4 regions of the Nesterenkonia sp. YGD6 genome follow, and region 3 is predicted to be linked to each of the others. Evidence: riboswitches for the same ligand, from Rfam matches in the RefSeq annotation. Region 3 holds a riboswitch; each other region holds the start of a gene.
What was found. A riboswitch is a leader RNA that binds a small molecule or an ion and turns the genes downstream of it on or off. The one in region 3 is predicted to bind S-adenosylmethionine.
Positions count from the first base shown of each region.

Region 1: it holds a riboswitch for S-adenosylmethionine, as region 3 does, so the genes downstream of both, LTI14_RS02575 (O-acetylhomoserine aminocarboxypropyltransferase/cysteine synthase family protein) here and LTI14_RS12655 (acyl-CoA dehydrogenase family protein) in region 3, are expected to answer to the same signal.
Region 2: it holds a riboswitch for S-adenosylmethionine, as region 3 does, so the genes downstream of both, LTI14_RS05030 (OsmC family protein) here and LTI14_RS12655 (acyl-CoA dehydrogenase family protein) in region 3, are expected to answer to the same signal.
Region 4: it holds a riboswitch for S-adenosylmethionine, as region 3 does, so the genes downstream of both, LTI14_RS03515 (methionine ABC transporter ATP-binding protein) here and LTI14_RS12655 (acyl-CoA dehydrogenase family protein) in region 3, are expected to answer to the same signal.

Region 1 covers NZ_JAJOYY010000001.1:573,030-580,034, reverse strand. The annotation lists gene LTI14_RS02590 (FAD/NAD(P)-binding protein) at 1-452, shown strand, start outside; gene LTI14_RS02585 (FAD-binding oxidoreductase) at 427-1,926, opposite strand; gene LTI14_RS02580 (linear amide C-N hydrolase) at 2,020-3,003, shown strand; SAM riboswitch class IV at 3,096-3,228, shown strand; gene LTI14_RS02575 (O-acetylhomoserine aminocarboxypropyltransferase/cysteine synthase family protein) at 3,360-4,772, shown strand; gene metX (homoserine O-acetyltransferase MetX) at 4,788-5,918, shown strand; gene LTI14_RS02565 (SGNH/GDSL hydrolase family protein) at 5,948-6,838, opposite strand; gene LTI14_RS02560 (alpha/beta hydrolase) at 6,934-7,005, shown strand, end outside.
Region 2 covers NZ_JAJOYY010000002.1:357,640-364,644, forward strand. The annotation lists gene tgt (tRNA guanosine(34) transglycosylase Tgt) at 1-967, shown strand, start outside; gene LTI14_RS05025 (hypothetical protein) at 1,376-1,531, shown strand; SAM riboswitch class I at 1,700-1,795, shown strand; gene LTI14_RS05030 (OsmC family protein) at 1,808-2,461, shown strand; gene LTI14_RS05035 (sodium:solute symporter family protein) at 2,458-4,107, shown strand; gene LTI14_RS05040 (hypothetical protein) at 4,160-4,705, opposite strand; gene LTI14_RS05045 (hypothetical protein) at 4,812-5,042, opposite strand; gene LTI14_RS05050 (peptide chain release factor 3) at 5,097-6,704, opposite strand; gene LTI14_RS05055 (aspartate aminotransferase family protein) at 6,889-7,005, opposite strand, start outside.
Region 3 covers NZ_JAJOYY010000009.1:53,455-60,459, reverse strand. The annotation lists gene LTI14_RS12665 (NtaA/DmoA family FMN-dependent monooxygenase) at 1-92, opposite strand, end outside; gene LTI14_RS12660 (acyl-CoA dehydrogenase family protein) at 107-1,417, opposite strand; gene LTI14_RS12655 (acyl-CoA dehydrogenase family protein) at 1,536-2,837, opposite strand; SAM riboswitch class I at 2,843-2,929, opposite strand; SAM riboswitch class I at 3,191-3,277, shown strand; gene LTI14_RS12650 (flavin reductase family protein) at 3,286-3,816, shown strand; gene acs (acetate--CoA ligase) at 3,961-6,000, shown strand; gene LTI14_RS12640 (O-acetylhomoserine aminocarboxypropyltransferase/cysteine synthase family protein) at 5,997-7,005, shown strand, end outside.
Region 4 covers NZ_JAJOYY010000001.1:777,723-784,727, reverse strand. The annotation lists gene LTI14_RS03530 (ABC transporter permease) at 1-684, opposite strand, end outside; gene LTI14_RS03525 (aliphatic sulfonate ABC transporter substrate-binding protein) at 681-1,760, opposite strand; gene LTI14_RS03520 (ABC transporter ATP-binding protein) at 1,984-2,871, opposite strand; SAM riboswitch class I at 2,881-2,993, opposite strand; SAM riboswitch class I at 3,115-3,214, shown strand; gene LTI14_RS03515 (methionine ABC transporter ATP-binding protein) at 3,222-4,136, shown strand; gene LTI14_RS03510 (methionine ABC transporter permease) at 4,136-4,804, shown strand; gene LTI14_RS03505 (MetQ/NlpA family ABC transporter substrate-binding protein) at 5,012-5,884, shown strand; gene LTI14_RS03500 (MetQ/NlpA family ABC transporter substrate-binding protein) at 5,881-6,783, shown strand; gene LTI14_RS03495 (acyl-CoA dehydrogenase family protein) at 6,780-7,005, shown strand, end outside.

The sequences.
Region 1 (7,005 bases), on a different contig from region 3:
CGATCTTCGACGTGGACCGCGAGACCGGCTTCTACACCGCCGAATCCCCGGCCGTGGCCGCGCCGGCGTACCAGGCGCGCTGGCTGCTTGAGGCGATGATGCCCGCCAATCGGATCCAGCTCTCGCGCTCGCCCCTGGTGGCGGGACTGCTGCGCAGCGGCCTCGCCCGGCCGCGCGAACTCGTGGACGCCTCCGGGGCGCCGCGGGCGGGCAAGGGCTTCGACGTCACGCGACTTCCACATCGGCTGATCCCGGCGGACCGCGCCGAGCCGGAAGAGATCTACGTGCTGGGCCTGCAGCTCAGCTCGGTCCAATGGGGCACCGCCATCGCCGCGGAGGCCGGCGGAGATGGCGATTCCTCAGCGCGATCCCTCGCCGACGCCGACGCCGCGGCCCGCGCGGTCCTTTTCGGTCCGGGCGGCGCGGCTACAGGATCGCCCGCCCAGGATTGAGCCGGCGCTCCGGATCGAACACGTCCTTGATCCGGCGCTGCAGCGCGATCACCTCGGCGGACTGCTCCCAGTCCAGCCAGCGCAGCTTATAGGTGCCGATCCCGTGCTCCCCGGTGATGGTCCCGCCCATCTCCAGTGCCAGCCGGACCGAACCGTCCAGGGCAGCATGCAGCCGCGAGACGGCCGAGGTCGGGAGGCCGCCCTCGGTGGCGTCGATCGTCACGGGGGCGGCCTCGGGCTGTGCGGGGGAGGCCGCGTCGTCGTCGGGTCTTGTCTCGGTGCCGGTGCCGGTGCCGGTGTCGGGGCCGAGCTCTGAGCTGGGGACGCTGAAGGTGGGGTGCAGGTTGCCGTCCCCGGCGTGCGCGACCACCTTGAGCTGGACCTGGTGCTCCTCGGCGAGGTCTTCGATGGCGCGGATGTAGTCCACCAGCCGCGACCGCGGGACCGCGACGTCTTCGCCCACGCGCACCTCGTTGACGATCCCGTCGCCGCGGGCGTGCCGGCGCAGCTCGATCAGCCGCTCGGACTCGGTGGAGCCGGGGTCGCTGACCAGGGCGCCGAGTGCTCGCAGCACCTCACGGATGATCTCGGCCTCGATGGCAGCACCGTGGCCGTCGGTCTGGATCAGCAGCAGCGTGTCTCCGCGCTGGGCCAGGTCCGAGCCCTGCGCCTCATCCAGGGCGAGCATGGTGCGGCGATCCAGCAGCTCCGTGATCGCCGGCTGCACCCGGGCCCTGCCGATGTCCAGGACCCCTTGGGCGGCGGTGGTCAGCTCGTCGAAGAACGCGGCGATGGTCTCGGTGTGCGCACTCAGGTGGCGCAGCCGCACGGTGACCCCGACGACGATGCCGAGGGTCCCCTCGGAGCCGACGAACAGGCTGGTCAGGTCATAGCCGGCGACGCCCTTGAAGGTGGCCTGTCCGGTGTGGATCAGCGTGCCGTCGGCGAGCACCACGTCCAGGGCAAGCACCGAATCACGGGTCACCCCGTACTTCGCACAGCGCAGCCCGCCGGCGTTGGTGGCGACATTGCCGCCGATGGTGGAGGTGCGGTAGCTCGCCGGATCCGGGGCGTACATCAGCCCGTGTTCCGCGGCGGCGGCGTTGAGGTCGGCGTTGATCACGCCCGGTTCGACGACGGCGACCTCATCCTCGGGTCGCATCGCCAGGATCTGGTTCATCCGGGTCAGGTTCAGCACCACCGAACCCTCGGTGGAGTTCGCCCCGCCGGAGACGGAAGTCCCAGCCCCGCGGGTGATCAGCGCGAAGCCATGCTCGCAGGAGAGTCGCACCAGCAGTTGGACGTCCTGCGTCGATTCAGCAAAGACCACGGCGAGCGGCGGGTGCACCTGCCAATGCTCCAGCGGCCCCTGGTCGACCGCGTGGGCGTCGAGCTCCGCGGCGTCGGTGGTCAAGGTGCCCGGCGTGAAGGCGCTGCGCAGGGCTGTCAGGACGTCATTGTCGGAGGCACTCATGAAAGGTGAGTCTAGGTCAGGGTTGACCTCCGGATATGGCCTCCGACACACTGAGGCCCAGTTGGAGCCCAGGTTCGGTGAGAGGCCAGTCTGATGTGCACACGTGTGGTCTACCTGGGCGAGCAGGATCGTGTGCTGACGGCCCGTTCCATGGACTGGAACGCCGACCTGGGGACGAATCTGTGGGTCTTCCCCCGGGGGCTGCCGCGCGAGGGAGGAGCCGGGTCGGAGTCGCTGACCTGGACGTCCCGCTATGGCAGCGTGATCGCCTCCGGCTATGACATCTCGACCACCGATGGGATGAACGAGCGGGGGCTGGTCGCCAATGCCCTGTGGCTGGTCGAGTCGCGCTACCCGGGGCTCGACGATGCCCGGCCGAAGCTCTCCCTCGGCGCCTGGGCCCAGTACGTGCTGGACAGCTTCGCGACCGTGACGGAGGCGGTCGAATCACTCGCCCGTGAAGACTTCGCCGTGGTCACCGCCGGCGTGCCAGGGCAGCCGCGCCAGGCGACCATGCACCTGTCGATCTCGGATGCCTCCGGGGACAGCGCCATCTGTGAGTACCTGGACGGGACGCTGCAGATACACCACGACCGCACCCACCAGGTCATGACCAATTCACCGCCCTTCGCTCAACAGCTGGCGATCGACACCTACTGGCGCGGCATCGGCGGTACCGTCATGCTCCCGGGCACCAATCGCGCCGCCGACCGCTATGTCCGGGCAAGCTTCTACATCAACGCGGTGCCGCAGGTGGAAGACCGCACCATCGCGACCGCGTCGGTGTTCGGGGTGATCCGCAACGCGTCGGTCCCCTATGGGATCAGCACTCCGGGGCAGCCGAACATCTCCTCGACCCAGTGGCGCACCGTGGCGGACCACAAGGACCGTCGCTACTTCTTCGACTCCGCGCTGCGGCCCAGCGTCATCTGGGTGTCCCTGGACCGACTCGACCTGCGAGAAGGCTCAGGTGTCCGCCGCATGGATCTTGCTGATGGCCCGCCCGACGGCCACGCCGGCGACGTCAGTGATCTCTTCGAGCCCGCGGAGCCGTTCGCGTTCCTCGGGCCGGAGTGACTCGCGGCAGGGTGGCCGAACATGACGAACTGCGAACCCGACCCCTGGCCCGCACTTGCAAGGAAGCATTCCGCGATGCAGACTTGGTCCTAGGTCAAGAGTGCCAGCGCAAAACCCCGGTTTGCTGGCCGGCAACCCTCCAGTTCGCGGTGGGGTGCCCCGGGTGACGACCTGGCTGAAACAGTCAGTGAAGCAATTCACCGACTCACTCAGCAAGCGCGGGCCACACACCAGTGCGGGCCCAACATCCCAGTCCTCAGGACAGGGCCGTACAGGATTCAGCGCCGGAAGCTCGACCACCGGCAGCGACGTTCACATCCGGCCCGGTTCCTGGGCCGCATTGAACGGAGAATCCTTTGAGCAACGAGAACACCTGGCAGTTCGAGACCCAGCAGATCCATGCCGGAGTCGCCCCCGACCCGGTCACCGGAGCACGGGCGCTGCCGATCCAGCAGACCACCTCCTTCGTCTTCCCGGACACCGCCGCCGCCGCGCGCCGCTTCGGACTCGAGGAGATCGCCCCGATCTACTCGCGCATCGGCAACCCCACCGTCCAGGCGGTGGAGGATAAGATCGCCGCCCTCGAAGGCGGAGTCGGGGCGCTCGCCGTCGGCTCCGGACAGGCTGCCACCACGCTGGCGCTGCTGAACATCGCTTCGGCCGGCAGCCACATCGTCGCCTCACCCACCCTCTACGGCGGCACACAGAACCTCTTCAAGCACACCCTGCCGAAGTTCGGCATCGAGGTCTCCTTCGTGGAGGACCCCGATGACCTGGAATCCTGGCGCGCCGCCACCCGGGAGAACACGGTCGCCTTCTTCGGCGAATCCGTGGCGAACCCGCGCGGGGACGTGCTGGACATCGAAGGCGTCGCCTCGGTGGCGCATGAGTTCGGGGCACCGCTGATCATCGACTCCACGCTGACCACCCCATACCTGATCAAGCCGATCGACTTCGGCGCCGACGTCGTCGTGCACTCGGCCACCAAATTCCTCGGCGGCCACGGCACGGCCATCGCCGGGGTGATCGTGGACTCCGGGCGCTTCGACTACTTCGCCCACCCGGAGCGCTTCCCCGGCTTCTCCACCCCGGACGAGAGCTACCACGGGCTGGTCTTCGGCCGGGATCTCGGCGCCGACGGGATCTTCGGGGTCAACCTCTCCTTCATCCTCAAGGCCCGGGTCCAGCTGCTGCGCGACCTCGGTCCGGCACTGTCCCCGCACAACGCCTTCGAGATCAACCTGGGGCTGGAGACCCTCTCGCTGCGGATCGAACGCCATGTCGAGAACGCGCAGAAGGTCGCCGAGTACCTGGAGGCCCATGACGCCGTGCGACGGGTCTACTACTCCGGTCTGCCCTCGAGCCCCTGCTTCGAGCGCGCTCAGAAGTACCTGCCCCGCGGATCCGGGGCGGTGCTGTCCTTCGAGCTCGCCGGAGGAGCAGCCCACGACGCTTCAGGTCAGGCCCGGGCGGGCCAGGCCTTCGTGGACGCGCTGGAGCTGCACTCGCTGGTGGCCAATGTCGGCGACGTCCGCTCCCTGGTGATCCACCCCGCCTCGACCACGCACAGCCAGCTCAGCGACGCCGAGCAGCGCGCCGCCGGAGTCAAGCCCGGACTGGTCCGGCTCTCGGTGGGCCTGGAGCATATCGACGACATCATCGCCGATCTGGACCAGGGCTTCGAGAAGGCCGCCCAGGGCGCTGTGAACGCGGCAGCGGAGGCCGGCGCGGACAATGTGACGAAGCAAGAAACCGCAGCGGCGGTCTGAGGTTAGGGTGATCAGGTGCTGAATGACTTTGGGAACAGGCCCGCCGGTGCGTTGAAGACCGCTGAGGTCGGCGCGTACACCTTCGAGGCCGGCGGGCGGCTGCCCGAAGTCACCCTCGCCTACGAGACCTGGGGCACGCTGAACGAGGACGGCAGCAACGCCGTCCTGGTCGCCCACGCCCTCACCGGTGACTCCCACGTCGCCGCCACCGCGGCGGATGCCTCCATCGGATGGTGGGAAGGGCTGCTCGGACCGGGCCGCCCGATCGACACCGAGCGCTGGTTCGTGATCGCCCCGGCCATGGTGGGTGGCTGCTACGGCTCCACCGGACCCGCCTCCCTGGATCCCGAGGGGAAGCCCTACGGCTCCCGATTCCCCTTCGTGACCATTCGCGACTCCGTGCATCTCGAAGCCCGGCTGGCTCATGCCCTGGGCATTCGGAAGTTCCACACGGTGATCGGCGGATCCATGGGAGGCGCCCGGGCGCTGGAATGGGCCGTGACCTACCCGGAGATGGTCGAAGGCGTGGCCGTCTTCGCCTGCGGAGCGGCCTCCACCGCGGAGCAGATCGCCTTCGGCCAGGCCCAGGTGCTGGCTGTGGAGAACGATCCCCATTTCGCCGGCGGCGACTATTACGGCGGCCCGGCGCCGCAGGCCGGGCTGGGACTGGCGCGCCGGATCGCGCACATCACCTACCGCGCGGAGTACGAGCTGGCGGTGCGCTTCGGCCGCTCCGCCCAGGGCATGGAAGACCCCGTCGGCTGGTCCCAGCGCAGGCGCGGGCGCTACCAGGTGGAGTCCTACCTGGACCACCAGGCCGAGAAGCTGCTCCAGCGCTTCGACCCCAACGCCTACATCGTCCTCGCCGAGGCCTTGATGAGCCACGACGTCGGCCGCGGACGCGGGGGAGTGGACCAGGCGCTCGCCGGGGTCACCGCGGCGCCATTCTTGGCGGCCGTGACCACGGACCGGCTGTACTTCCCGAAACAGTCCCAGGAGATCGCCGACGCGATCCCCGGGGACCATCAGGTGCACATGATCGACTCTCCGATCGGCCACGACGGATTCCTCACCAGCGCGGAGCAGCTCGGCGACGCCATGCGGGAGACTCTCCAGCTGGGGAGCCGCGCGCCCCTGCGCCTCTGAACCTCCGGCGGCTCTGAACCTCCGGCGGCTCAGGCGTCGTCGACGCCGCCACCCGGGGGCATGGACCCGCCGAAGAGCGGCTCGAAGGTCGGTCGCTTCGCGTAGATCCCATCCCCGGAGGACCTCCCGCGGAGCCGCCGGACCACCCAGGGGAAGAGGTGGTGGCGCGCCCAGACGGCGTCATCCACCCGGGCCGCACGCCAGCTCCGCACCGGAACCGGGCGCGGCTCCGAGGGCTTGAGATCGTGCTCGACGTTCATCGTCTCCAACACCATGCGGGCGATCGTGTGGTGGCCCAGCGCGGAGAAGTGCAGCCGGTCGTCGTCCCACATCTCCGGGCGGGTCAGCTCGCGCAGGGACCACATATCGGCGACCACGGCGTCATGCCGGGCCGCGATGGTGCGCACGTTCTCGTTGAAGATCGCCACCTTCCCGCGGATCGAGCCGACCACCGGGGTCTCGCGCACATCGGGGCCGTTGAACAGCACGATGGTGGCCCCAGTGGTGGTCAGGATCTGCACCAGGGTGTCCAGGATCCGGGCGGTCTCATCGGGGTCCCCGCCGGGCCGGATCACGTCATTGCCGCCGGCGCACAGGGTGATCAGGTCCGGGCGCAGCTCCAGGGCCGGGGCGAGCTGTTCGTCTCGGATCTGACCGATGAGCTTTCCGCGCACCGCCAGGTTGGCGTAGGAGAACTTGGGAGAACCTTCCACGGCGGCGGCACCGAGGGCCAGCTCCTCAGCCACTCGGTCCGCCCAGCCGCGGTGGTAGCCCGGTCGGGTCTGATCGGGATCCCCGATGCCTTCGGTGAAGGAGTCCCCCAGGGCCACGTAGCGGGTCCAGGGGTGCCGCGGAGTCTCAGCGATCTCGGCGTCGGCGGGCAGGTCTGGTGTTTCGAGGGTCTCATCAGTTTCGTTCACCCGGACATTGTCGCTGACCACCCCCTCTTCATGCATCCACCCATGGGCTGATTAGAGTGGGTCAGTCACCCTTCCCGTCACGCAAAGGTCATTTCATGTCTGCCTCACCGCACGTCGCCTGGTCCCGCGAACCCGAGGACCGCGCCGGCACCCCGCTGGTGGTGCTG
Region 2 (7,005 bases), on a different contig from region 3:
GCTGCCCACCTTCACCGACTCCGGCGGATTCCAGGTCATGAGTCTGGGCGCGGGGTTCAAGAAGGTCATCACCATGGACGCCTCGGTGGTCCCCGATGACGCGGCCGTCGCCCCGAAGAAGGTGCGCCTTGCCCTGGTGGACGACGACGGCGTGACCTTCAAGTCCCATATCGACGGCACCACCCACCGGTTCACCCCGGAGATCTCGATGAAGCTGCAGCACGAGATCGGCGCGGACATCATCTTCGCCTTCGACGAGCTGACCACGCTGTTCAACACCCGCGACTACCAGGAGACCTCCCTGGAGCGCACCCGGCTCTGGGCCGAGCGCTGCCTCTCCGCGCACCGCAGCCTCACCGCCGAGCGCAGCCACCGCCCCTACCAGGCACTCTTCGGGGTGCTCCAGGGTGCCCAGTACGAGGATCTGCGGCGCAAGGCCGCGAAGGATCTGGGCTCCATGGAGATCGAGGGGCAGAGCTTCGACGGCTTCGGAATCGGCGGCGCCCTGGACAAGGAGAACCTCGGGGTGATCGTGAGCTGGATGGCCGAGGAGCTCCCGGAGAACAAGCCGCGCCACCTGCTGGGGATCTCCGAGCCCGAAGACTTCTTCACCGCCATCGAGAACGGGGCAGACACCTTCGACTGCGTCTCCCCCTCTCGAGTGGCGCGGACCGGACGGGTCTATCACCCCGATGGTCGCTACAACATCCCGCAGGCTCGCTTCAAGCGCGACTTCTCCCCCATCGATGAGGAGTGCACCTGCTACACCTGTCAGAACTACACCCGGGCCTACCTGCATCACCTCTTCAAGGCCAAGGAGATGCTCTACAACACGCTGTGCACCATCCATAACGAGCACTACACGATCAAGATGGTCGATGACATCCGGGCCAGCATCGAACAGGGCCGGTTCTACGAGTTCCGCGACGCCACCCTGGGCCGCTATCAGGCTGGGTCCACGCCGTAGCCGGATGACCTCAGGTCGGACCGTGGAGGTCCACCTCCTCCGAAGGTCATTTCTCAAGATTCGCAAGAACCTGTCCTTGGTCAACCGATGACTGCTGAGAGAACAGTCGCAACCGTGAAGACGAGTTGCGCATTCTGCGCGAATCCCCGGCGCGATCCGGGGCGTGCGGTCCGGAGAAGAGGCTCTCTTCCAGCGTCTCTGGCCCCTCTCGGTGCTGACCCGCCGGCGGCTGGAGCGGCAGGTGAAACATGTCCGATCGCGCCTCGCGCCACAAGTGCCCTCAGCCGGAGCGGCACCGGTGCTGCCAGTCGGTGCCAGCGTGAGCAGCTGTGCCATCCACCAGATCCACACTCAGCGCAGTGATGCACTCCCCCTGGCGCGGAGCCGGCCGGACTCCACACCCTGGACATGACCGAGCATCTCTGCTCCGAGGAGACCTGCCCGGCGGTGATCGGCAAGATCACCGCGTACTGGGACAAGAGCCGTCTCTCGAACCACCGCATCGAATCGCTGGCGCAGCTGCTGGACGCCAAGCTCCGCGAGGAGATGCCGGACCTGTTCTGAGTCTTCGACGCCCGGTCGGGCCGGTGGGGCCGGTGGGGCCGGTGGGGCCGGTGGGGTGACTCTGGCAGGACGGGCGGGAACTACGACTGATGTGGCGGGCGCTCCAGGTCGCCCTGCTTTCTAGGGTTTGCATCTTTCTGCCGGACGCTCTAGGTTTCAGCAGACAACGAATCATCCAGAGCGACTGAGAGACCTAGCTCAACGACGTCGCAGCAACCCCACCCCTTCAGGGTGAGCAGGTGCTACCGCTGGGAACGATGAAAGGTGAGATGTTCCATGCCCAAAGCGGCTTCAAGCGCACAAGAGAACAGACTGAATCCGAGGTACACCGAGGCACCCCTGCGCACCTCTTCGAAGACTCTGCGGGTCGCTGGCACGTGGTCGGGCCCAGTACGGACCGAACTCACCGTCCGGGACTTCAGCTTCGTCTCTGACCAGCCTGTGGTGCGCGGTGGCAGCGATCAGGGCCCCGCGCCGATGGAGTACCTGATCGGCGGTGTCAGCAGCTGCATCGCCGTCGCGGTCGAACAGCTGGCCCATCGGCGGGCCCTGCCACTCACCGACATCTCCACATACACGCTGGCACGTCAGGACACTCGCGGGTTGGCTGGGCAAGCAGATGTGCAACCCTATTTCTACGTGTACCGGTTGCAGCTGGTCGTAGAGACCAGCGAACAGGACTCCTCTGTCCTGACAGACTTCGCCCAGTGGGCCGAACACATCTGCCCCGCGATCAATCTCTTGCGCGACGCGCACATCGACCTGGAAGTCGCGTGGGCATTCGTGCACAAGAACTCCCATGGCCTCGCCGAAGCTCTGGCGAATCGCGCCTGGGGCTACGAGGTGGACGGGGACGCCAGCCACGGGGACTTGATCTTCGAGGTCCTCAACGCCGATGCCACCCCAGATCTCGTGGAGATGGGCTCGTGACGACGGTCGGACTCTGGACGATCGGCCTGGCACTCGCATACACCGCCTGGCTCATACTCGGAAGCCGCATCGCTGTGGGCCGCTCGGGACGCGGAGGATTCTTCGTCAGCGGTCGCAGTTTCAGCCCTTGGACCGTCGCGTTCTGCATCACGGGACTGTTCTCAGGATCCTCCTACATCGCGATCGTCGAGCTGAGCTACCGAACAGGCGTGTCGGCGGTCTGGTACGGCGTGGCCGAAACGGTGCAGATCTTGCTGATCGCGCTCCTTCTGGTCAAGCCCCTGCGAGAGAAGCTCGTGGTGACGGTCACCGGCATCATCGGGGACCGATTCGGCCGCGGAGCCCAGGCCATCAGTTCTGTGATCACCGGTCTGACGTTTCCGATGTATTCAGTGGCCACCAGCATCGCCTTCGCGTCCGCCCTCTTCGCGGTCACGGAGATCCCACTGTGGCAGTGCATCGCTCTGACAGCGATCATCCTGCTCGCCTTCCTGACCTTCGGCGGCATGCGCTCCGTGGCATTCTCCCAGACCATGAATGTCCTGATGATCTTCGTGATGTTCATCGTGGGCATCTGGGCGTTCCTGGTCTCACCCGGGCCCAGCGGTCTCGAGACCTTGGCTGAGGAGCAGCCACAGATGTTCGATGTCTCGAACGCCGGCATATCGCTGATCGTTGCCTGGTTCGGCACCTTCATCGTCAATGTTCCCCTGGCTCAGGCCGCCTTTCAGATGTCGATGTCGGCGCGGAGCCCGGAAGACGGCCAGAAGGGGCTCTTCCTCGCGGCGATCATCGGCATGCCCCTGATCCTTCTCGGAATCGTCGTCGGCGTCGCCGCCTCGATTGTGGTCCCGGATGCATCGCTGCCCCTGGTGGGCATCGCCGAGTACATCGCCGGTTCCCTTCCTGCTTGGGCTGCGGCCGTATTCTTCGTGGGACTCTGGGCATGCGCCCTGGGCTGGGCGGGACCCTGCCAGTTCTCTGGAGCCACCTCGCTGGGCCGGGACCTCGGGAGCGCGCTTCGTCCCCGAGCGACCCAGGTGGAGCTGGTGCGCTACACGCGGATCGCGCTGGTGGGGCTCACTGTCCTGATGGTGATCTTCAGTCTCCTGCGCGCCGAGGAGTCAGCCTGGTGGAATGTGATGGCATGGACTCTGCGCAACGGCGCCACCTTCGCTCCGGTTCTCGCGGCGTTCTTCTGGCCGCTCGCCACCCGCTCCGCGGCGCTGACCGCACTACTCGCCGGATTCAGCGCGGGACTCGGCTGGTACGCGCTCTCGGGGTTCAGTGCCACGGACTTCTTCCTCGGAACCCATCCGGTCTGGGTCGCCATGATCGCCAATCTCGCAGGCATCGTTCTAGTCACGCTGATCCAGGGCAGCTGGCGACTGACCCTTCATGCAGCGCGGCGCAGAAACGGCGGACTCGTTCTTCTGGTCACGGGTCTCGCCGCGGTCCTGAGCATGAACATCTCAGCATGGCTCAACAGCTACGGTTTGATGGGACTGGCACTCTTCCTCATCACTCTTGGTGTCTTCGCCGCTGCGGTCCTCCTCGCCGAGTCTCCGACGGCGACCCACACGAAGACCCAGCTGTGGGGCTCCCGGACCGAACCAGTGACCGCGCAGAACACCTCGCCACTGTAATTCTCGCGACACCAATGCCTGCTGCCGTTCGACCCGTCAGGGGAAGTCACACCTAGAGCTGGCCCAGCAGCTCCCGCCAGATCACCTTCCAGTGTTCGGCCTCCTCGGGCGAGCGCAGCCTGGTGTGTCCGACGCCGAGCGAGGACTTCCCTGCGGACTTCCCCGAGATGGTCACCGCGACCCGGGAGCCGTCGACCAGCCCGGCGCGCCAGTAGCGCCAGCGGTCGGTGGAGGAGGTGCCGGGCTCTCCCTGGAGCGCGACACCGCCGAAAGAGTCACGCCCGCCGACGAGAGCGACCCATGCCCCCAGCGCGGCGTCCATGTCACCCGGATAGGTCTTGGAGACCGAGGCCTGAAACTCACCGGTACGAGACTCCCCCGGGCGGCGCAGGTCACGGTGTTGTTCGTAGGCGACCGCCACGCTCTGGGCCCACCAGCCACGGTTCTCCACGTCCATCGGCATATGGTCATAGACGATTCCGACGATCTCGCGGTGCGGCAGGGCAGCAGCTCCGGCGTCGTCGAGGGCGGTGACCCACTGCGCCCAGGCCCGTCGGGTGGTCCGTTCGATCGCTGCGGTGCTGTGACTCCTGACCATGGGCTCGAGCCTACGCCGCTGCTGCTCGCTTGCCAGCCCTGGCCGTCGGCGGACCTGCCCCGGCGCGTGACTTGACACGCCCGTGGAGCTCAGCCGGCGCGTGCCCTCAGGCGGCGTCGACGGAGTTGACCGGCATGTGCGGGAAGTACTCCCAGAGTTCGCGGAGTCTGCGGAACTGCAGGTCATCGTCGAGCCCTTCGAGGACGGAGACGACGGCAGGCCGAGCACCTGAGGCGGTGGCTGCCGCCACCAGATCCTTCGGGACGGTCGGTTGGGCGGTGAGCGTGAATGCGGTCTTGACAGCTTCGACGACTTCAACTCGGGTGACAGCGTGCATGGTGTTCCTTCCAAGAGGGTTCTGCATGGGGTGCCCGCAGCCCTCGGCGATCGGTCACATCCGTGCGGAGACCGATGCGTTGATGCTGCCCGGAGGATCCGGGAGCAGGTTCGGATGGTCGCGCTGGACGGTGCGCAACCTCCACGGGTCTCTGAACAACGCCACGGGGGTGCCGTCGTTGCGGTAGAGGACTTCGCAGTCCTGGCGTTCGCGCAGGATCGCTGCGGCATCCTCGTCGATGTCACGAGCGACCGAGTAGTCCAGCGCGTCGAAGGAGACCGAGGCACCGAAGTCAGATTCCATGCGGGCGGAGACGACCTCGAACTGCATCGGGCCCACGGCGCCCAGGACAGGACGCTGCTGGCTGCGGCGCTCGGAGTAGAACACCTGGATGACGCCTTCGCGGTCCAGCTGCTCGATGCCCTTGCGGAACTGCTTGTGCTTGCTGGCGTCCCCGGTCTTGCCGACCCGGAAGTGCTCCGGGGCGAAGGGCTTGAACGGCGGGAACATCACCGACTGGCCCGCGTAGAGGGTGTCGCCCGGGCGAAGCGTGGAGGCGTTGACCAGGCCGACGACGTCGCCGGGCCAGGCGGTGTCCACCGTGGTGCGGTCGCGGCCGAAGACCTGCTGGGAGTACTTGGTGGGGAAGGGCTTCGCGGACTGGGCGTGGGTGGCGACCATGCCGCGTTCGAAGACTCCGGAGCAGATGCGCATGAATGCGATCCGGTCGCGGTGGGCCTTGTCCATACCGGTCTGGACCTTGAAGACGTAGCCGCTGAAGTCGGAGGTGAGCGAATAGGGGGTGCCGTCGGCGTCCGGGCGGGCCTGCGGGGGCGGACCCTGCTCCATGATGAAGTGCAGCAGCTCTTCGACGCCGATGTTCTGCACCGCCGAGGCGAAGAACAGCGGGGTCGCCTCCTGGGCCAGGAATGCGTCGCGGTCGTAGAACTCGTCGTCGACCTCCAGCAGCGAGGACTCCTCCACCGCGGTCTGGAACTCGACCGGGTACTCGGCCTGAGCGACCTCGGCGGAGAGTCTTTCAGCGAGGACCTTCTTCGCGCCGCCGGGGGCGCGGGTGTAACGGTTCATGGTCATCTCGTCGGGGTGCAGCAGTCCGAGCATGTGCCCGGAGTCTCCGACGGGCCAGTTGCGCGGCATCGAGCGCATCCCGGTGCGGGTGAGGATCTCATCGACCAGCTCCAAGGCATCCTGGCCCGGGCGGTCCCATTTGTTGATCACGGTGATGACCGGCAGCCCGCGGGCCTTGCAGACCTCGAAGAGCTTCATGGTCTGGGCTTCCATGCCCTTGGCCGCGTCGATGAGCATGATCACCGCGTCCACGGCCGCCAGCACGCGGAAGGTGTCTTCGGAGAAGTCAGCGTGCCCGGGGGTGTCCACCAGGTTCACGATCGCATCACCCACGGTGAACTGGAGCACGGCTGAGCTCACCGAGATCCCGCGGGCCTTCTCCATCTCCATCCAGTCCGAGACGGTGCCGCGGCGTCCGGCCTTGCCGTGGACCGCGCCAGCCTCGGTGATCGCGTTCGAGTGAAGCAGCAGCGCCTCACTCAACGTGGACTTGCCCGCATCGGGATGCGAGATCACCGCGATGGTGCGGCGAGACAAGGCCTCGTCCAGAATCTGCTTCGTGTCTGCTTCCATCACGCCTCTGACTCTACGCTTCCGCGGGGAGAGAGTTTAATCCATCCCGGGCCGTGAGGCCACCGTCACAGCGCTGATCCGGTGCAGACCCTCTTGAACGACCCGGCGAACGGGCCCCCCAGCTATCTGTCTCACGTTTATGCCGTCCGAGACCTCCCTCCTCGGGACGAGGACGGCCGGGCTCTCACGTGCGGCGGATCGACTCGTCCGCGAGATCGAGCACCTGGTCCAGCACATCGATCCCGAAGATCAGCTCCTCTTCCGTGGTGTTCAGCGGCGGGCAGATGTGCAGCCGGTTCAT
Region 3 (7,005 bases):
TGTTCGGCGTCGTCGCGGCGCCAGGCGCCCCCGATGATGTGGCTGGTGGTGTTCATCAGGAAGGCTGAGAGGATGAGCGGCTTGCGGGCCATGGTGGGACTCCGGTTCACGTGTAGAGGGAGATCGGCTGGAACTCGCCGTTGAGGAAGTGCGCGCCGACTTCGAGCTTCTTGTAGTCCACGGGGTCATGGAGCGAGTGGGTGCGGATATTGCGCCAGTACAGGTCGAAGCCGTGCTTCGACGCGGTGGAGGACGTGCCCGTGGCCTCGAAGATCTGGTGGGCCAGCCGGGTGGTGACCTCGGAGGAGATCACCTTCAGCTCCGCGATCTCGATGGCGAGTTCTCCGCGCAGCTGTGCGGTCACGGCGTTCCCGAGGGCCAGCACGTCCTCGAAGCGTCGGTTGACCTTCTCGGCGAGCGCGGCCACACCGGCGGTGTGCGCCTTGAGCTCCCCGACCAGTCGCTGCACGAACGGGTCATGCCGGTACTTCTCGGCGCTGGAGAGGAACCAGGCGTTCGGCCTGGCGTTGATCAGCTCACGTCCCTTCGCAAGCGCACCCTCGGCGATGCCGAGATAGAGGTTGCCGAAGGCGAGCTGGATCCCCGGGGTCACCAGGGACGAGTAGGGCTCGTCTGAGAGCAGGCCCAGCACGTCGTCCTGGTTCACCGCCACATCGGAATACGTGACCGTGTTCGAGGAGGAGAGCCGCTGGCCGAGGAAGTCCCAGTCATCGATGTATGTCACGCCTTCCCGGCCGTTCTCCAGGACGAAGGCGAGGATGCGTCCCTCGCCGGGGCCAGCTGAGATACGAGCATTGACCAGCAGCACATCGCCGACGGCGGAGCCCGTGGAGTACCGCTTGCGCCCGTTGAGCACGTAGCCGGTCTCGGTGGGGATCAGCATGAGGTCAGGGTCCGTCGGGTTCACCGAGTCGCCCCAGATCCATTGACCCTGGGCGCTCGCGCGGAACCAACGTTCGCGGCCGCTCGGATCCGGCAGCGCGAAGACGATGTTGGCCTCGTTGATGTAGTGGTAGGCCAGCAGCTGGGCGATGGATGCATCGGCCCGGGCCAGGATGCGCACGGCCTCCAACGCCGTGGCCCAGTGCCCGCCTCCCCCGCCGAACTCCTCGGGGATCAGCAGGGTCACCAGCCCGGAGGCCTTGAGCAGCCGGGCCTCGCGATACGGGGTCTCGTTGGCTCGGTCCCGCTCCACGGCGTCCTGGGCGAGGGTCTCTGCAACTTGAGTGGCGATCGCGCTCCAGTGCGCGAGCTCCGCGCCGTCGGCTCCGCGGGTCCAATGAGTGCGGGTTGCTGAAACCCGCGGCACTGCCGGGTCCGACGCCGGGGTTCTGGACGTCGTCGTGTGGGGTGATGTGGCTGGAGCTGATGTGGCGGTGTCTGCGGGGTGTGTCATGTCTTGATCTCCGAGGGTGCGAGTCAGGGTACGGACGTGGTGCGGCTGGGCACAGGGACGCCGTCAGGCGAGTGCAATGGGCCTATGACGTGCGTGTGAAAGAGATGCGGGTGAGTTCTCAGGCGCTCGGCGCGGCGCTGACCGGTGCATCTGGCGGACTGGCCGCGGCAGACTCATTCGCGAGGCCCGGCTCGCCGACGCTCCACAGCCGGACCGGCTCGGTGCCGTTGACCCGGTGGTCCCCGGCGATCCGGGCCTTATAGACCCAGGGGTTGTGGCTGGTGACAGTGCGCGCGTTGCGCCAGTGCCGGTCCAGGCTGCGGGACTGGCTCACCCCGGAGGCACCGAGGACGTCGAAGATCCGGGTGACCGCCTCCAGCACGGGGCGGTGCAGCGCCACCTGCGCGCGGCCAGTGGCGAGCTCCACGGCGTTGGCTGCCTCGATCTGGGCATCCTGGGTGCTGCTTCGTGCGGCGAAGGCGGCATCGAGGCTGGCGGCGGTGGCGAGGACCTGCGCACGCGCCAGCGCCGCCACGGCATCCACCTCTCCGACGGCCTGGAGCAGCTGCGGATCGGTGCGTGGGGTGCGGGTGTTGGCGTGGGAGAAGGTCCTCGAGCGCTCATGCAGCAGCGTTGCGGCGTCCCGTGCCGCGGCCTCGACGACGCCGGCGAGCACGATCAGCAGGAAGTGCTGGTAGAGCGCAGTCTGGTACGGGAAGCGATCGGTCAGTCCGCGCAGCTCCGACTCCTCCACCACGGCGTCGGTCAGCCGCGCGGTGCCGGAGCCGGTGGTGCGCTGTCCGAAGCCGTCCCAGTCGTCGTCGATCTGCACTCCGGGCTGGTCCCGGCGCACCAGCACGGCGAGCTCATTGCCCGCGGCGTCCCGGGCGGTGACGTCGAGCCAGTCCGCGAAGATCGCACCGGTGGTGTAGTACTTCACCCCTGTGACCCTGGGCCCGTCGTCGGTCTGGCTGACCACGGTGCCGGACTGGTGGAAGCCGCCCTTGCCCGGTTCGGTCCAGGCGTTGCCGACCAGCTCCCCTGCGGCCAACCTGGCGAGCCAGCGCTGCACGACGCGCCGGGCATCGGGCCCGGCGTCAGGCGCGGAGTCAGGGGCGGGGTCAGTTCGGGCGTCGCAGCGCCACAGCAGATCCTCCTGGACCGCGAAGTGGCCGCGCAGCACCTGCGGGATGTTGCTGTCCTGGGCGGCGAGCTCCAGGAGGACCTCGGTGGTCTGCACCCAGTCCAAGCCGTATCCACCAGCCGGCTCCGGCACGCGAAGCCGTCCGATGCCACCTGCCACGAGGTCCGTGACCTCATCGCGGGCGAGCTCACGGCTGCGCTCTCGGTCGAGCGCGGAGAGGCCGACACGCTCAATGGCGTCGCGCAGATTCTGGGGCACAGGCAGCTGAATGTTCATTCTTTCCTCCATCGATTCTGGCGGTAGCACCCGGCATGTCCGGGTTGCTGCGACGTCTTCGGGCCAGATCCCTCGGTCGCTCTGGATGGTGATGACGCTAAATATAGAGGGTGTGGGGGCTCATTCGTCAAGTTCGCATGACGCCACATGTCTGAACTCTGCCGCGGGTCATTGCAGAGCCGAGCGATCGATATCCCTGAACTTCTACCCTGCAAATCCGCAGTGCGCCCTAGTTTGTTCATCTGGCGAATCATGAACGCATTCGGTGCCGACCCACGCTGGGAATGTCACATGGCGTCTCACAGTGCGAACAATTCTTGCTGGTCGGCGAGACGACGCGTAGCGTTGAGGTGTCACCATCCCGAGCGGCTGAGAGATCTGGCTCAGAGACGCCGCAGCAACCCGGATTCGCCGGGTGCTAACGCCAGGACCGATGGAGTTGATCTGCATGTCTGTTCCTGCTCGCACCCTTGAGAACCCCACCGCCGCGTCCCGTGTGGACTCCTTTGCGCTGCGCCACGCCCTGGCACAGTTTCCGCAGGGCGTCGTCGCCGTCGGCGCGGAGGTCGATGGGACACCTGAGGCGATCATCGCATCCACCTTCACGGTGGGCGTCTCGCTGGAGCCACCCCTGGTCACCCTGGCGGTGCAGCACGATTCCTCCACCTGGCCGAAGCTTGAGCGCAGCGGCGGCGAACTGGGCATCTCGGTGCTCGGCCGCGATCAGAACGGGCTGTGCAGGCAGATCGCGTCCAAGGACCGCGCCAACCGATTCACCGGGGTGGACTACCAGCTCCACGGCTCGGCGCTGCTGCTCGATGGGGTCCCGATGTGGCTGCGCACCCGGATCTACGACCGGGTCCGCGCCGGGGACCACGACATCATCGTGCTGGAGATCCTGGACCTGGGCTTCACCGAGGGCGCTCCTGGGCTGGTCTTCCACCAGCACGAGTTCAAGACCCTGACCACCCTGAGCTGACCCGAAGGACCCTTGTTGAGCATCCACCCTCGATCCACCGTGCCCGCAGCCGCGGCCACTCCCGAAGACTCGACGCACCGCGACACCCCCGAAACAACACCCTCGTGCAAGGACCAGCGCTCCGCGATCGTGCCCTCGCATCCGTTGAGCGCCGACGTGCACGCCTGGACGGACCCGCAGGACGAGGACCAGCGCATGGCATTCTGGTCCGCGGCGGCCACCCTGTTGGACTGGTCGACCCCGTGGGAGACCACCCACTCCTGGACCCCGCCGAACCCGGTCACCCAGCGCGGCCCGAAGATCGGCTGGTATGAGGGCGGGACGCTCAACGCCGCGGTGAACTGCGTGGACCGCCACGTCGCCGCGGGACGCGGGGAGAAGATCGCGCTGCACTTCGAAGGCGAGCCCGGAGACCGCGAGGACGTCAGCTACGCCGAGCTGGGCCGTCGGGTCAACCAGGCGGCGAACGCGCTGACCAGCATGGGCATCACCCGCGGGGACCGCGTGGTGATCTACCTTCCGGTGCTGGTGGAGACCATCGTGATCACGCTGGCCTGCGCCCGGGTCGGCGCGGTGCACTCGCTGGTCTTCGGCGGATTCTCCGCCGAGGCGCTGAAGTTCCGTGTCGAGGACACCGGGGCGAAGCTGCTGGTCACCACCGATGGTCAGTTCCGCCGCGGCAGGGCCGTGCCGGTGAAGGCCAACGCTGATGCCGCCGTCGCCGAGGCCACCGCCGAGCACGGCGGCAACCTCGAACACGTCCTGGTGATCAACCGCACAGACTCCCCCGTGGCATGGACGCCGGCGCGGGACCTCTGGTGGCACGAGGTGGTCGAGACCGCCTCCCCCGAGCACACCCCGGAGTTCTTCGACGCCGAGACCGAGCTGTTCATCATGTACACCTCCGGGACCACCGGCAAGCCCAAGGGACTCGTCCACACCACCGGCGGCTACCTCACCGGGGCCCTGTACACCTACCTGCGGCTCTTCGCCCACCCTGACCCGGAGCGGCGCACCCAGGACGTCCACTGGTGCACCGCCGACCTGGCCTGGGTCACCGCGCACACCTATGAGATCTACGGCCCGCTGGCCGCCGGCGCCACCCAGGTGATCTTCGAGGGCACGCCGAACACTCCGCATGAGGGCCGCCACTTCGAGATCATCGAACGCCACCAGGTCACCACCTACTACACCGCCCCCACGCTGGTGCGTTCCCTGATGGGCTGGTTCCCCGACGGTGTTCCGGCGCAGTATGACCTCTCCTCGATCCGGCTCGCCGGGACCGTGGGCGAGGCGGTCAACCCCGAGGCCTGGCACTGGATCCGCCGCGAGATCGGCCGCGACACCACCGACGACGCCGGCCGACCGGCGCTTCCCATGGTGGACACCTGGTGGCAGTCCGAATCCGGGTCCACGGTGCTCTCCCCGCGGCCCGAGGACGCCCGGTCGACGCACCCAGGGCTCAAGCCCGGGGCCGCGACCCGTGCACTTCCCGGCTGGGGCGCCGCCGTCGTCGATGAGGCCGGCCAGCAGGTGCCCGCGGGCACGCAGGGCAACATCGTGCTCACCCACACCGGCCCCTCGATGGCCAGGACCGTCTGGGGCAACCCGGAGCGGTACTTCACCTCCTACTGGGAGAAGTACGCGGAGCAGGGATGGTTCCTCGCCGGGGACGGGGCGCGGAAGGACGAGGACGGGGACATCTGGATCCTGGGCCGGATCGATGACGTCATCAACATCTCCGGACACCGGCTCTCCACGATTGAGATCGAATCGGCGCTGATCTCCCACCCCGATGTGGTCGAGGCCGGGGTCTGCCCGGTCTTCGATGCCATGACCGGTCACGCGGCCGTCGCGTTCACCGTGCTGACCACCGCCGCCCGCGAGCGCCTCGACGCCGCGGGGGGTGCGGGCAGCGCGGCCGAGCGGGAGCTGCTCGGGACGCTGCGCAGCCATGTGGGCGAGGTGATCGGCCCGGTGGCCAAACCACGCACGGTGATCCCCGTGCCCGAGGTGCCCAAGACCCGCTCCGGGAAGATCATGCGCCGGCTGCTGACCCAGCTGCATGACGGCGAGACCCTGGGAGACACCACAAGCCTGCAGAATGAACCCTGTGTACCGAAGATCGAAGAGATCTGCCAACGGCGCGGAACCGCGCCGAGAAGAGAAGAGGTAGCTACATGAGCGATCGCCAGTTCGGCTTCCGCACCCGCGCCCTGCACGCCGGGGCCGTCCCCGATGCCGTCCACGGATCGCGTGCTGTGCCCATCCACCAGTCCACCTCCTTCGTGTTCAAGGACACCGACGACGCCGCGAACCTCTTCGCGCTGCAGAAGTACGGGAACATCTACTCCCGGATCGGCAACCCCACCGTCTCGGCGCTGGAGGAGCGCGTCGCGTCGCTGGAGGGCGGCATCGGCGCGGTGGCCACCGCCTCCGGGATGAGTGCTGAGTTCCTGGTCTTCGCCGCACTCTGCGGCTCCGGGGACCACATCGTGGCGAGCTCGAAGCTCTACGGCGGCACGATCACCCAGCTCGACGTCACGCTGCGCCGCTTCGGGATCGAGACCACCTTCGTGGACTCCCTGGAACCGGAGGACTACGAGGCCGCGATGCAGGAGAACACCAAGGTTCTCTACACCGAGGTCGTCGCGAACCCCAGCTCTGACATCGCTGACCTGCGCGGACTCTCAGAGGTCGCGCACAAGCACGGAGTCCCGCTGGTGGTGGACTCCACCCTGACCACCCCGTACCTGATCCGCCCGTTCGAACACGGCGCGGACATCGTGATCCACTCGGTCACCAAGTTCATGGGTGGCCACGGCACCACCCTGGGTGGAGTGATCGTGGAATCCGGCGAGTTCCCCTGGGACAACGGGAACTTCCCCGCGATGACCGAGCCGGTGGCCTCCTACGGCGGGCTCTCCTGGTGGGGCAACTTCGGCGAATACGGCTTCCTGACCAAGCTGCGCGCCGAGCAGCTGCGCGACATCGGACCCTCACTGGGCCCGCAGGCCGCGTTCAACCTCATCCAGGGCATCGAGACCCTGCCGCAGCGTATCGACGAGCACGTCGCCAACGCCCAGAAGGTCGCCGAATGGCTCGAAGCCGATGACCGGGTGGTCTACGTCAACTACGCCGGTCTGCCCTCCCACGCCGATCATGACCGGGCCAAGGAGATGCTGCCCA
Region 4 (7,005 bases), on a different contig from region 3:
GGCCGCGAGCAGCTCTGCGGCGACCAGGAAGAGCCAGGCCTGCGCCAGGCCGAGCCGGAGTCCGGAGAAGACGCTGGGCACCACGGCGGGCAGCTGGACGGTGCCCAGCAGCCGGAGGCCGTGGAACCCGAAGGCGCGGCCGGCTTCGACCAGCTGCGCGTCCACATGCCGCAGCGCGGAGTGGATCGCGGTGAACACCGGGAAGAACGCGCCGATGGCGATCAGGATGACCTTGGAGTCCTCGCCGATCCCCACCCAGAGCAGCAGCAGCGGCACCCAGGCCAGCGACGGCACGGCGCGGAAGGCTCCCACCGTGGGGTTCAGCAGCTTGTCCGCGAGTCCGGACAGCCCGAGCAGCGAACCCAGCGCCAGGCCGAGCCCGGCGCCGATGGCGAAGCCGATCAGCACGCGCTGCAGCGAGATTCCCATGTGTTCGAAGAGGTCGCCGGACTCGAAGAGCCCGATCCCAGCGGTGAGGACCGCCTGCGGGGGAGGCAGCTGGACCGCGGTGAAGGTGCCGGTGACCTCGGTGACCAGCCACCACAGTGTCAGCAGCAGCACAGGGACGACGGCGCCGATCAACAGCCCGCCGCCGGGCAGCCCGCGCCGGGTGCGCCGCTCAGGGGAGTGCGCGGCCCCATCGGCGGGCTGTGCCGCCGTGGAGCTGAGTGCGGTGTCTGTCACTCTTCGACCTCCTCGATGTCAGCCTCGTCTGCGGCGTTCTCGGTGCCCTCGGCGTCGGTGGCCTCGCGGTTCTCGGCGAACTCGGTGTAGAAGAGGGACTCGAGCGCCTCATCCACCGCGTCCTGGCTGTCGACGTCGCCGTTCTCCACGAAGAACGGTCCGGCGGCCTCCATGGCGGCGTAGACGTCATTGCCGGGCACCGGGTCCACCTCGAAGTTGGTGCGCTCGGTGATGACCGCCTCGGCGATCTCCAGCTCGATCCCGGCGTACTCGGCGAGGATCTCCGCCGTTCCCTCGGGGTTCTCGTTGGCCCATTCGCGGGCCTGCTCGTAGACGTTGACCACGATCTGGGCCACATCGGGGTGGTTCTCCACGAAGTCCCCGGTGGCGTTGATGACCGAGTAGGTGTTGAAGTCCACGTTGCGGTAGAGCAGCTCCGCGCCCTCGGCCTCGGCGCCGGCCATGATCGGATCCAGTCCGGCCCAGGCGTCGACGTCGCCGTTCTCCAGCGCCTGGCGGCCGTCGGCGTGCTGCAGCGCCTGGACCTCGACGTCGTCCACGCTCAGCCCGGCCTCCTGCAGCGCGCGCGCCATGAAGAAGTAGGGGTCGGTGGCCAGGGTGGCGGCGATCGAAGCTCCCTCGAGATCCTCCACGGATTCGATGTCGGAGCCTTCCTGGGTGACCAGAGCGGACCACTCGGGCTGGTTCTCGATCATGATCGTGTGGGTGTCGGCGCCGACGGCGCGGTTCAGCAGCGCGGCCGAGCCGGCGGTGGAGCCCACGTGGATGTTGCCCGCGCGCAGGTTCTCGTTCGCGCGGTTCGAGCCCTGGGACTGCACCCACTGCACGTCGACGTCGAGCTCTTCGAGCTCTTCCTCCAGCCAGCCGTTCTCCAGGATGATCAGGCTCAGCGGGTTGTACGTGGCGAAGTCGATGTTCAGCGTCTCCAGCTGCTCGTCCTCGCCGCCATCACCGCCGCAGGCGGTGGCGAGCAGCGCGACGGCGGCGGCTGCGGAGACAGCTTTGACGGAGGTGCGGCGGGAGCGCGGGGAGCGGGAAGCGGAGGTGCTGGGCATGGGGAGGGCCTTTCGATTCTTCAAGGATGGACATCGTGTTCGAGGTTCATGGTCGTGCGTGTCAGGCAGAAGCGGCAGAAGGCTCCTGGCATGTGCGGCATGTGGGGTCAGGCAGGGAATGGGCCCCGGAGGTGGTGATCCGGCAGTGCGGGGACCGCGTCGGCGGAGCCCCGCTGGTCAGGTCAGGACGAGCGGAGTCGGCCCGATCAGCTGCCGGGACGAGTCAGTGGCTGTGCGAGTCGACGCCGAGGCCGGAGAAGAGCTCCCCGCGCAGAGCGGCAAGCTCCGCGGAGGCGCGATCTCGCGGACGTCGCCCGGGCACGCTCAGCAGTCGGGCGATCGTGGCACCTTCGGCGGGATCGGGGTCCGCCGGGTCCTGCCCGAGGAGCAGCACGCGGTCTGCCAGCTGCAGCGCCTCATCCACGTCGTGGGTGACGAGCAGCACCGTGGTGCCGGTCTGCGCATGCAGATCCAGCAGCAGGTCCTGCATCTTCAGCCGGGTGAGCGCGTCCAGGGCGCCGAAGGGCTCGTCGAGCAGCAGCACGCCGGGGCGGCGAGCCAGTGCCCGGGCGAGCGACGCGCGCTGCGCCATGCCTCCGGAGATCTCCCGGGGTCGCAGCGACGCGCGGTCGTGCAGACCGACCAGCTCCAGGAGCTCGTCCACGCGTTCACGCCCCTCGGCCTTGGACAGGCTGCGCGGCAGCCCCAGGCTGACGTTCTTGTGGATCGAGCGCCAGGGCAGCAGTCGCGGCTCCTGGAATCCGACCGCGGTGCGCTCGTCGTAGCGCTGCACCGGGGAACCGTTGATCAGGATCTCGCCGGTGCTGCCGGTGTCGAGACCACCGACGGCGCGCAGCAGCGTGGACTTGCCGCAGCCGGAGGAACCCAGGATCGCGAGCACCTCACCGGGAGCGATCTGCAGGCTGACGTCGCGCAGCACGGTGCGCGATCCGAAGGCGCGGCCGACGCCGGAGAGCTGGACATCGAGTGACGTGTACTGCTGCCGGCTGTCGGGCTTGGCGGCAGCCACGGAGGTGGCGTCTGAGGGCTCGGCAGGGCCGGCAGCGGTTGTTGCGGTGTAGTCGGTCAGGGTGGAGGCAGGCGAAATCATCAGAGGATACTCCCATCGATCCTGGCGGTAGCACCCGGCGAAAAGACACCCTTGCAAAGGTGCCCCTCCCTGGGTTGCTGCGGCGTCGACGAGCCAGATCTCTCGGCCGCTCGGGATGGTACGCGGATCAGACTACGCCCAGGCGGGGAATCCGATCAATGTCGCGTTCAGCAAATGAGACAAAACGCAACACATATCGCGACTTGACTTTCTGCCCACGCTCACCATTACAGTGAAGGCACTCAACCATCCAGAGCGACCGAGAGATCTGGCTCGAAGACGTCGCAGCAACCCGGAGGGCTTCACGGCCTCCGCCGGGTGCTAACGCCAGGACCGATGGAGTATGCCCCTTGATTTCCCTGTCCCATGTCTCGACGACCTTTGCCGCCCGCGGCCACGAGCCGCTGACCGCGGTCGATGACGTCAGCCTCGAGGTGCCGCGCGGCAGCATCCAAGGCATCATCGGGTTCTCCGGCGCCGGCAAGTCCACGCTGCTGCGCAACATCAATCTGCTCGAGCGCCCCACCTCGGGCCAGGTCAGCGTCGCCGGCACCGAGCTGACCGGCTTGGACGATGCGGCGCTGCGCCGGGCCCGGCACCAGATCGGCATGATCTTCCAGGGATTCAACCTGGTCAACAACCTCAGCGTCGCCCAGAACGTCGAGCTGTCGCTGAAGTTCGCCGGGGTCATGGACCGCCGTGAACGTCTGCGGCGGGCGGCCGAGGCGCTGGAGATCGTGGACATCACCGACAAGGCCTCCGTGTATCCGGCTCAGCTCTCGGGTGGTCAGAAGCAGCGCGTGGCGATCGCTCGGGCACTGGCGACCAAGCCTGAGGTGCTGCTCTGCGATGAGCCGACCTCTGCGCTGGACCCCTTCACCACTGCCACCGTGCTGCAGTACCTCGCGGATGTGAACCGTGAATTCGGCATCACCGTGGTGATCGTGACCCACGAGATGGAAGTCATCAAGGCTCTCGCCGACAACGTCGCGGTGATGGAGGATGGGCGGGTCGTCGAGGAGTTCCCGGCGAGCGAGCTCCGCCGAGAAGGGTTCAATCCGCGGACCTCGATCGGAAAGTACCTGCTCAGCGATGGGATACGGCTGGACCGCAGCGGCCCGGCCGCGCATGGGTCGGAGTCCGGCGAGCAGAAGTCGGGTCAGTCCACGCGACGCTCCCCGCAGCACGCGGAGTCTCAGGATCAGGGTCAGACGCGCCGGTCAGAGCACGCCGCCCTGGCCGGCTCGGCAGGGGGTGTGCGCTGATGGACCTCGTCATCGAGCGGCTTCCCGAGATCAACCAGGCCATGCTGGAGACCTTCGCGATGATCGGGGTCGCCATCCCGGTGGCGGTCCTGCTGGGCACCCCGCTGGGGATCTGGCTCTTCGTCCACGCCCCCGACGGACTGGCGCCGCGGCCACGGTCTCATGCGATCGTCTCCGGGGTGGTGAACATGATCCGGTCCTTCCCGTTCCTGATCCTGCTCATCGCCATCATCCCGTTCACCCGGTTCGTGGTCGGCACCTCGGTGGGCACCGCCGCGGTGATTGTCCCGCTGACGATCAACGCCATCCCCTACTTCGCCCGCCTGGTGGAGCAGAACATCACCCAGCTGGGCTCCGGTGCGGTGGAGGCGTCCCGGGCGATGGGCGCCACGCGCGGGCAGATCATCCGCAACGTGCTGCTCGTCGACGCCAAGCCCGGACTGATCGGCTCCATCACCATCACCACGGTCAGCTTCATCTCCTATTCGGCGATGTCAGGGCTGGTCGGCGGCGGGGGCATCGGTGACCTGGCGATCCGCTACGGCTACTACCGCTATGAGACCCCCACCATGATCGCCGCCATCGTACTGATGGTGCTGCTGGTGACTCTGGTGCAGTTCGCCGGCACCCGGCTCGCCCGGGCCTCGGACCGGCGCGTCACCGCCTGACCGCGATCACCGCATGACCGAGATCCTCGCCTGACCGAGATCACCGTCTGAGCAGGATCTTCGCCTGACCCGCGCATCCGCGGAACGGCAACACCACCCCGCATCACCTCGCTCCGCTGCCAGGGCTGGCGTCCGACGCCGCGCCCTGGTCATTCCCGCACACCCTCTGGGCGCATGTCGCCCAGCCAGAGAAAGCAGCCCAAACCCATGAACGCTCTACGCCCCGCGATCCTCACCGGCGCAGTCCTCTCCGCCGCAGCCCTGAGCCTGACCGGCTGCGGGCTGGTGGAGGATGATTCCACCATCAGCATCGTGGTCACCGAATCCGCGCCCTTCCAAGAGCCCGCCGAGATCGCCGCCGAGCTGCTCGCGGAGCAGGGCTACGAGCTGGACATCACCTATATGACCGATATCGTCCAGCCCAACCAGGTGGTCAACCAGGGCGAGTTCGAGGGCAACTACTTCCAGCACCTGGCCTATCTGAACAACTTCAACCAGTCCAACGACACGCAGGTCGAGCCGCTGTTCTCGGTGTACTACGCCCCCGCCGGGCTGTTCTCACTGGAATACGACTCCCTCGAGGAGCTGCCCGACGGGGCCGAGATCAACCTGCCGGTGGATCCCTCGAACAACGGCCGGGCGCTGCAGCTGCTCGCCGATGAGGGCCTGATCGAGATCGACGAGTCCGTCTCGATCATCGAACTGACCCAGAACGACATCACGGAGAACCCCCGGGACTTCAAGTTCGTGGAGACCGACCAGCAGTCAGCTGCGCAGGTGCTGCCCGACGTCGACGCCGGCTTCGCCTTCGTCCGGCTGATCGCCGAGGCCGACCTGGACCTCGAGGAGACCACGCTCAGCATCGAGGACGGACGCGAAGAGGTGCGCACCCCGTTCACCTGCGTGGTCGCCGTCGGACCGGACGGGGTCACCGATGAACAGGCCCAGGCGCTTCAGGACGCCTTCCAGTCCGAAGAGGTCGAACAGTGGTTCGAGGAGTACCAGGGCGGGGTCATCGACTTCGAGGACTTCATCACTATCGACAACGCCGAAGAGATCTGGGCGGACTTCAGCGCATGAGCACATCCAGCGCCCCCACGCTCTCCCGGCGTCGAGTATTGAGCGGTTCACTGGGCATGGCCGCTCTGCTCGGCGTCGGGAGCCTCACCTCGGGATGCGGCCTCGCCGGCGGGGCCGGCGCCGACCGCAGCCTGCGCCTGGTGGTCACCGAGAACGCCCCCTTCCAGGAGCCGACCCGCATCGCCCAGCGCATCCTGGAGGCCGATGGCTGGGAGTTCAACGCCACCTACGTCACCGACATCATCCAACCCAACCACGCGGTGAGCAACGGCGAATACGACGTCAACTTCTTCCAGAACATCAGCTATCTGCGCCAGTTCAACGCGGACAACGACCTCGACATCGAGCCGATCTTCTTCATGTTCGAGCAGCCCTCGGGGATCTACTCCGCGCAGCACGACTCGCTGGAGGAGCTCCCGGACGGCGCCCAGATCGCGCTGCCGGTGGACACCGCGAACAACGGGCGCGGGATCCGGCTGCTCGCCCGCGGAGGTCTGATCGAGATCGATGAGTCCAAGCCTGTCGCCGCGCTGAGCGTCCGGGACATCACCGCCAACCCCAAGGACCTGCAGTTCATCGAGGTGGACCAGCAGTCGGTGGGGCAGATCTACGCGGATGTCGACGCCGTCTTCGGCTTCGCCCGGCTGCTGGCCGAGATCGATGTGCTCCCCGACGAGGTGCTGATCATGGAATCGGCCGAGGAGGCGCTGCCCTTCGCGCTCGCGGTCTGCGCGCGCCCGGGCTTCCGCGAGGAACAGCCCGAGCGCTTCGAGGCGCTCAAGTCCGCCTACCACTCCGCGGAGGTGCGTGAGTGGTACGGCGAGTACCTCGACGGTCTGCTCAACCCCGCCTTCGACCGAGACATCGACGCCGCATGGAAACAGGTGAACGACGCATGAGCCGCACCATCCCTGAAGAGCTCCTGACCCGCATCCGAGAAGGCGCCGTACAGCGTGAGCTGGAGCGGATCCTGCCCTTCGAGCAGGTCGGCTGGCTCGACGACGTCGGCTTCGGCGCGCTGCGCGTGCCGACCGAGTTCGGCGGCGAGGAGCTCAGCATCGAGGGGCTCATCGCCGAGGTGATCGCGCTCGCCGAGGCAGATTCCAACATCGCCCACCTCT